DNA from 2 places in the Corynebacterium pilbarense genome. Region 2 is predicted to be linked to the other one. Evidence: predicted binding sites of a transcription regulator. Region 2 holds the regulator's gene; the other holds the start of a gene.
The links. Region 2 encodes LexA, which represses DNA repair genes until DNA is damaged. Its sites were predicted from a motif close to CGAACANNTGTTCG; they were not measured.
Positions count from the first base shown of each region.

Region 1: a site for LexA is predicted at 1,905-1,918, ahead of NUW87_RS06280 (HNH endonuclease signature motif containing protein). Genes of this name have one in related genera too.

Region 1 covers NZ_JANRML010000006.1:72,034-75,959, reverse strand. Annotated here, with positions in the region: gene dcd (dCTP deaminase) at 1-61, opposite strand, end outside; tRNA gene NUW87_RS06295 (tRNA-Gly) at 123-193, shown strand; gene NUW87_RS06290 (hypothetical protein) at 223-801, opposite strand; SAM riboswitch class IV at 819-953, opposite strand; gene NUW87_RS06285 (alpha/beta fold hydrolase) at 1,033-1,854, shown strand; gene NUW87_RS06280 (HNH endonuclease signature motif containing protein) at 2,006-3,529, shown strand; gene NUW87_RS06275 (VanW family protein) at 3,603-3,926, opposite strand, start outside.
Region 2 covers NZ_JANRML010000001.1:127,485-131,410, forward strand. Annotated here, with positions in the region: gene NUW87_RS00625 (HPr family phosphocarrier protein) at 8-277, opposite strand; gene NUW87_RS00630 (DeoR/GlpR family DNA-binding transcription regulator) at 362-1,150, opposite strand; gene lexA (transcriptional repressor LexA) at 1,201-1,881, opposite strand; gene NUW87_RS00640 (hypothetical protein) at 2,350-2,472, shown strand; gene nrdR (transcriptional regulator NrdR) at 2,529-2,987, shown strand; gene hrpA (ATP-dependent RNA helicase HrpA) at 3,003-3,926, opposite strand, start outside.

The DNA of each region.
Region 1 (3,926 bases), on a different contig from region 2:
GGTCGATACCGAGGTGGCCGGAGTCAATGGCATCGCGGATGTCGTGATCTGAAAGCAACACGCGTCTGAGTGTACTTCCCTGTTTTGGGCCGCGAATCCGTGGTGCTAAAGTTGGCAGAGCTGCCGGCGTAGTTTAGTGGTAGAACATCAGCTTCCCAAGCTGAGAGTGCGAGTTCGATTCTCGTCGCCGGCTCTCTTTTCTTTTTGGGGGCTTCCTCGGATCTAGCTTTCCGTGGTGCACGGCGTCAGCGGCTTTTTGCTCAGCAACACCGCGCGGTACCTCCCATTCTCCGTTTTGAAGCGCAGGATGTTCCAATCCGGGTTGTACTCCTCTGCCAGCGCAAGTTCCTCGGGGTCGTGGTTGTAGCCGGTGACGTTCTCCTCCCCCACTGCGCTGCGGAAACGGAAGGTGAGCTTCGTGCCGTCCTGCTCCGCCGCCTCGACGGGGAACCAGGAGTGCTTCAGGTTCATGGCGCGAAGCACCGGGATGTAGTGGTTTTTGTGGCCTTCGGCCTGCCTGTCGCACTCTTTGTAAGTGCATTCACGGCGTGCGGCCGGCTGCTTGGGCAGCGGGACAACGGCATCCCCGACGCGGATCGCGCCCGCTTTCGGCGAGTAGTCGAACTTCGGGCCAGTGTTACCCACGAAACGGGCCGCTTCCATCGGGCTGTCGAACTTTGCGACGACACTTTCGCCCGTCTCATCGAGCGTGAACGCGAACGTAGTTCCGCTCATGTGGGCCAGGGTGGCAGGGGTCCAGTCGGTGGGCATGTTGGACATGTCGTTCATGTCGGAAGACATGGTTGATCTCCTTTTGAGAATCGCACTTCCGGCGCGGCGGTTGCGCGTGCCGGCGGATCTTCCCCCGGGGGCACCGTGCGCGATATGCGCGGTTGCCAGCCGACGAGCCGGGAGGCTTTTCCCTTGTGCAGGGTGCGTCGGACTTCGTGATCCAAACCAGGACAATAACAGACCGCTTGGTCTACTGCAAGTGGGGGCCGGAGGACGTCGATAAGCAATATGCTCTAAGGGATGAAACTCAGCAGCGCGATGATGACACTGGCGGCCGGCTACGGGGCGGTGCGCGGGCTGCAAAACCGCCCGCCGATGCCGTTCAACGACCGGAATTTTGAGCCCACACACCCCACGCCGGTGATGTACGTGCACGGGATCAACTCGCGCACCGCGGCGTTTGAGTCGAACGCCCAAAGGCTGAAAGAACAGGGGTTTTGGGTCTGGGGCTACGACTACGGCGACATGATCGCGCCCGGGTTTTTCGGCGCGGGGGACCTGAATTCGATCGTGGGGGACGTGGAGGAGCACGTGGACCGTGTGCTGCGAAAAACCGGCGCGGAGCAGGTGGACATTGTGGCGCACTCGCAGGGCGCGCTGATGACCAAGCTGTTCATTTCGCGCGGGGGCGCGGAGAAGGTGCGGCGCGTGGTGGCGATGGGCGGCAACTTCCACGGCACCGACTTCCGGGGGCTGGCCGGACAGATGGGCGCGTTCGCCGCAAACCACCCGCACTTCACCACCCTATTCGCCCCGGGGGCAGCACAGCAGCTCGCAGGTTCCGCCTGGTTACGCGAGTTTTTGAGCGGCCCGGACACCATGCCGGGAATCACGTACACCTCCATCTACTCGCCGGCGGACACGGTGGTCACCCCGACATCCGCGTCGATGCTGGAGGCCGTGCCGGGCGCGGATGTGGCGAACATCGATTCCGGGCAGTGGTACGACGGCTACGCGCCCTACCACGCACTCATGCCGCGCGACCCGCTGTACGCGGACCTCACCGCGTGGGGGCTGCTGCGCGAGGTGGGCGACCACGTGCCGCCTGCACACTTCGAGTGAGCACTTTTTGCTTATCGACGGGCTAAAGTCGCTGGCTGTTTAGGGTTATTCGAACGTGTGTTTGGGTTTGTGGCGGTCGTGTCGGAGGCGTGTCGTAGCGTATGCATTGTTCATTCGTTGACAGTGCGTACCTGAAGGGAGGGATCCGGCCATGACCACAGCGATTGACCACCACGTGGACCAGCTCGTCGATAGCCTGAAAGCTCTCGAGGCGCTCATGATGCAGCCCGAATCCCTCCACCTTCTGTCCACGCACCAGGCGATGGAACGGCTGCACGCGGCGCTGCCGCTGCTCTCCAACGCGAACATCGCGTTTGCTCACCTGTGCGAGCGCGACGGGGCTGGCCGGTTGGTCGGCGCCAACCACCCTGTGGAGTATTTGACCAAGCAGCTCGGGCTCCCGCGGGCCGACGCCTTTAGCCTGCTCAACCAGGCGAAGACGATGTTCGGCGAGGTCGAGGTGCCCACCCCACCCTCGGATCCGCTGATGGACGAGGAGGAACGCGAGAAGCAGGCCGAGGAAGAAGAGCGCCGCAAAGAAGAAGCGCGCAAGGCCAAAGAGCGCGCGCGGAAGGCAGCGGCGAAGGCCAACGCAGAGAAGAAGCGCATCATCGAACGGGCGCTGATGCAGCTCAACGAACACTCAGACCCGGGCCGAGACGAGATCTACGCGCAGGCGCTCGAGGCCGCGGAGACGATGTCCGCGGAAGAGCTGCGGAAGCACGTGAACACACTGGTCAAGCGCGCCAACCGCAAGGGCCGGGACTACGAGGGCAACAAGGACCCGCTCGCCGCGTTTAAGAAGCGCACCATGATCTTCGGCGAGGAGGACAGCGACGGCGGTTCCTGGGGGCAGATCTACTTCGACAAAGCCAGCCGCGCCGCGTTCGAGGCCGCGCTGGCCGCCGGCGAGTCGCCCGGGGCGAACCTGCCGCCCGGCGCCGAGGACAAGCGCACCCGCGGGCAACGGCGGTTCGACCAACTCATGGGCATTGTCGGCAACCACGCGAACTCCTCCACCGCGGCGCGCAAGGGCATCGGCACCGTGGTGATAACGCTGACGATGGAAGACCTCATGGGGGCGGACGCGTACACCGAGTTCGCCACCAACACCTCGGTGTCGTTGACCGCGTTGGACATAGTCCGGCTCGGGCTGGCGGGAGACTCCTTCGCCCTGCAGCTGGACTCGTGCACCGGGGTGCCGCTGTCCCTCGGGCGGGCGCGGTTGGCCAGCGTGGAGCAGAAACTGGTGCTTTTGGCCATGCAGCAGGTGTGCGCCTGGACCGGGTGCACCAAGCCGGGCGTGGAACTGGAAGCCCACCACATCCAGTCGTACCTGCACGGTGGGTTCACAGACCTGGAAAACCTGGTCCTCCTGTGTCGCGAGCACCACATGTGCAACAACGACAACAGGGACGGCGCCGGTGGCAAGGGGCATTTCGAGAAAAACCCCTCCACCTGGGACGTCACCCACCACCCCGCCGACGGCGGGCCACCGACACCGACCACGACCCGCCAGTACCAGGAATCGCCTGGTCAGAGGACTATCAGGCGGGTGCGAAAGGAATACCCCGCGTTCGACGACCCACCGAACCAGACAACCACCGACCCGCCGTTATTCGACATCGGCGATGGGTCCAGGGCCGGCCCCGACCGGGGCGGCAACATAGCGTGAGAGTTGGACGCGCGGCGGTTTGGTGCCGCGCGGGTGTGGGGTGCGTGACGGTTCGTACGCTAACCGCTAACCGCTAACCGCAGCGCACGATCGGCTGTGGGTCGTACACCGTGGTCTGGGTCTCCCGGCTGAGCTCGTTTCCGGCGAGGTCGTAGATGATACGGGTGTCGGAGGTGGTGAAACCAGGCGCGCCCGAAGACGGCGCACAGTTCGAGCCGGAGACGTTCACTGGCTGCGGCTGCGTCTGCGCCCACCGGCCGCCGTTGACGGACTCGACGGTCACAGTCTTGACGCCCATCAGGCTCACCGTGACCTCCCCGCCGCCGACGCTGGTGGCGATGCGCACCGGGTACGGGCTGTCGTTGCGGAACTGCAGATCGATCGCGCCCTCGTACAC
Region 2 (3,926 bases):
ACAGCGCCTATTCTTCGTCGAGGTTCTGCTCGATCAGCGCCGCGATCTTCTCCACGGCATCGGCGTTGTCGGAGGTCACGGTGACCTCGTCGTCGTGCTCGGCGCCCATGGCCATAATCATCAGCGAGGAGGCAGCGTCCGTCTCGTCGTCATCGTCGCCGCCAACAAGGGTCAGCAAAATCTCGTCGTCGTACTCGCCGGCAGCATCGGCGATCACCGTGGCCGGGCGTGCGTGCAGCCCGACGGTGGAACCGACCTTCACAGTCTTGGAAGCCATTCGGGTGTCCTTTCCGTTGTTTTCATCCAGGTCTGCAACGAGTGTAGGTCGCAAACAGATGTTGGTGCCACCATGTTGCTCGCACTATTGGGTCTGCGCCAGCACGACCTCAATGCCGTGCGAGCGCAGCTCGTCCACGAAGGCGGAGGGGGCCTCAGCGTCGGTGACCACCACATCAATATCCGTCAGTGGCGCGAAGCTGACCACATAGTCGTTGCCCAGCTTCGTGGAATCGCACAACACAACAACCCTGCGGGCATTCGTCACCATCGCAGCTTTCACCGCAGCTTCCTGGGCGTCCACGGTGGAGAGGCCGTGGCCGATGGACAGCGCGTTGGTGCCCACAAACGCGACGTCAGCCCGCAACAGGGCCAGTGTGCGAAGTGCAGTACTGCCGACGACCGCCTGGCTGATCGGACGGACACTGCCACCGAGTAGCTGCACATCGTGCAAACCGGAATCGCTCAGCTCCAAGGCGGTGGGGATGGAGTTGGTCACCACCGAATACTCCCTATCCCCGCGAGTCTCTGCAAGTCGCTTGCCCAAGCTGCTGATAGTTGTGCCCGAGTCCAAGAAGATGGTGCAGCTTTGGGTATCCGGCACGAACTGCAACGCGGTTTCCGCAATCGCGGTCTTGGCCGCGAGCGAGGCGCGCTGGCGGGTATCCAGCGGGATCTCCGTAGAGCGGTACGACTGGCTGGCCACCGCGCCGCCGTGGACGCGCTGCACTGCGCCCTCATCGTGCAACGCCGAAAGATCCCGGCGGATTGTTTCCGCGGTGACGTCGAAGCGCTGCGCCAACTCGGTGACATTGACGCGGCCTTCAACTGCGGTCAAAGACGCGATCTGGCGTCTCCGCTCTTCGGCGTACATCGATCTCCTGCGATTCTGGTCGTTGTGTTCTCTCGGCGTGCACGCACCGGTTACAGAGTACGGAACACCGAGATGACACGCCCCATGATCTCAGCCTCTTCGCCCTTGATCGGCTCGAATGCGTCGTTGTGGGGCAACAGCCACACGCCGGTGGAGTCGCGGTGGAGCTCCTTAACCGTCGCTTCACCGTCCAGAAGCGCCGCAACGAATTCGCCCTCCTCCGCGTTCGGCTGGGAGCGGACAACAACCCAGTCTCCGTCGAGGATGCCGGCCTCGCGCATGGATTCACCGACAACCTTGAGCATGAAAACATCGCCGTCGCCGAGCAGCTCCTCGGGCAGCGGGTAGTAGGTGTCCACGTTCTCTTCGGCGAGGATCGGAGCACCTGCAGCGATCTGGCCGACCACCGGCACGTAGCGGGCATTGCCCGAATCCTCCGGCTTCGCTTCCTGCGGCTTGCGCTGCTTGCGTCCGGTCTCGGGCAGCTGGCGCAGATCCACGGCGCGCGGCTTGTTCGGGTCGCGACGAAGGAAGCCCTTCTTCTCAAGCTCCTTGAGCTGGTATGCGACAGAAGAGGTTGACTGCAAACCAGCGGCATCGCCGATCTCACGGATACTCGGCGGGTAACCGCGCAGGACAACAGCGTCCTGAATGACCTGGAGGATACGGCGCTGACGGTCAGACAGTGCGTTGTAATCCGGGTTGCCGGGCTCGGCCTTCTTTCGTGCCATGACGTTCTCCTTGGGCTCGGTGGCGTAGTGCGCCTACGAACCTACCAGATAGGGCACTCATGTTCGATGGTTGCGGCGTTTGGGTGGACACCTGTCGGCTGGGGTGATATAAATCGAACACGTAAGCGTATTCGAACAAATGAACGTTAGAACGTTCGAGCGTGTCGGCGCCGAACGTAATGTGTGCCGCGAAACGAAGGGAGACTCACAATGTCCATTGCAATCAATCCAGTACACAATGCATCCGCATCTCGTCTGGGCGCCGTATCCGTGGTTCCCCCGGCGGAGATTTGGGACCTTGATTCTGTACCGAAGCGTCGAAGCGGCGGGGCCGGTGTTCGAACCATTTCTGCGTCTCATCGAACGAGTGATCGTTCTGTCTCAAACCGGGTTTCGGGCGGTTCTACTGAAGCGGACACGTTCGAAACACGGCACGAGACACGCGATACGCTCCTACTTGGCGTATGCATGACTGCGGCGCTGCTTATTGGTTCCGCGTTCGGCGGCGTTTTCTCAGCGCAAGACAAGGATCCCTCATCGATGACCGGCAGCCAGGTCGCCCACGCCGCCACCGTGGCAACGGCGCGATAGGCAGGGCGTAGACTCACGGCTACACCAAGCCTTGAAGACTCTGGGGGTGGAAAACCGTGTTTTGTCCTTTTTGCCACAACGAGCAATCCCGTGTGACTGACTCGCGGCTGGTAGAAGCTGGCGCTGCGATTCGTCGACGCAGGGAGTGCACCGAGTGCGGGGGTCGTTTCACCACGGTGGAAAAGGCAGTCCTCACCGTTGTGAAACGCAACGGCGTGAGCGAACCGTTTGACCGCGACAAACTCATCGTCGGCGTGCGTCGAGCATGCCAAGGCCGCGACGTTACCGATGACGCCTTGAAACGCCTTGCCCAGGAAGTGGAAGAGACTGTGCGCGCTCAGGGCAGCTCGCAGGTGCCCGCTCACGAGATCGGCCTGGCGGTGCTTGAACCGCTGCGCGCCCTCGACGAAGTGGCGTACCTGCGCTTCGCATCGGTGTACAAGTCGTTCGAGAGCGCAGACGACTTCGAATCCGAAATCCGGCTCATGCGCCGCCGCGACCGCGAGGACTTTTAACCTGCGGCCTTGGCGCTAACGCAGAGCGTCAATCTTCTTTTCAATGCGCCGCTGGCTTACCGGCTTCGGCGTGCCCAAACGCTGCGCGAACAAGCTCACACGCAGCTCTTCAATCAGCCACAAAACATCCTTGTACGCCTTGGTCTTCGTGCGACCAGCGGGCAAGGCCTTCATGCGCTGCGCCAAATATGCCTTCACTGAATCAATCACTGACTGCCGGTCAGCGTCGCGATCAGGATCCAGCCGCATGTCTTCCAGGCGGATGCGCATCGCATCGATGTAGCGGGGCAGGTGCTGCAAGTGCCCGATGCCGTGGACAGTCACCGCGTGTTTCGGCAGGAAAAACCGCAGCTGCGACGTCATGTCGTCGATAGCCGGGCCCTCCCACTGCTCAAGCTCAGCCGCGATATTCGCGTACTCAGCCAGAGCCGGCGCCAAGGTGACCACCACCCGGCGCACCCCACCAGCGACCTGGGGGCGGATTTCGGCCACGAGCGCATCGAACTCCTCCGGCGAGCGCACCGGCCCGCCGGAGGAGAACATCAGGTCGCGGATCACGGCGACACGGGCGTCCTCGACGAGCCCGGCGGCGCCGCCGTGCGGGTAGCGGTCCACCGCTACCTTCTGACGCAACGGTAGCCCCTTGGTCATCTGCCCGGCGTTGACCGTGATCTCGCGCAACAGCAACGTCAGCGTCGCTGTGACCATTGAGGCGTCCGCGGCGGCCTTCGTCGGGTGCACCGTGACCTTCACGCCGTTTTTAGTGGCCTCGAGTGCCGGGTAAGCGTCGACTTCGTTGCCGTCGATAGTCGTCGTCACCGTCTCCGGCACCGCGCCGAGGGAATCGGTAGTCCACTTCGCCACCGCATCCGACTCGGAGGTGCGCCCGGCCTTGGACACGGAGGATTTGATCTTTCCGGCCTGGCGGCGCTTCAGTGC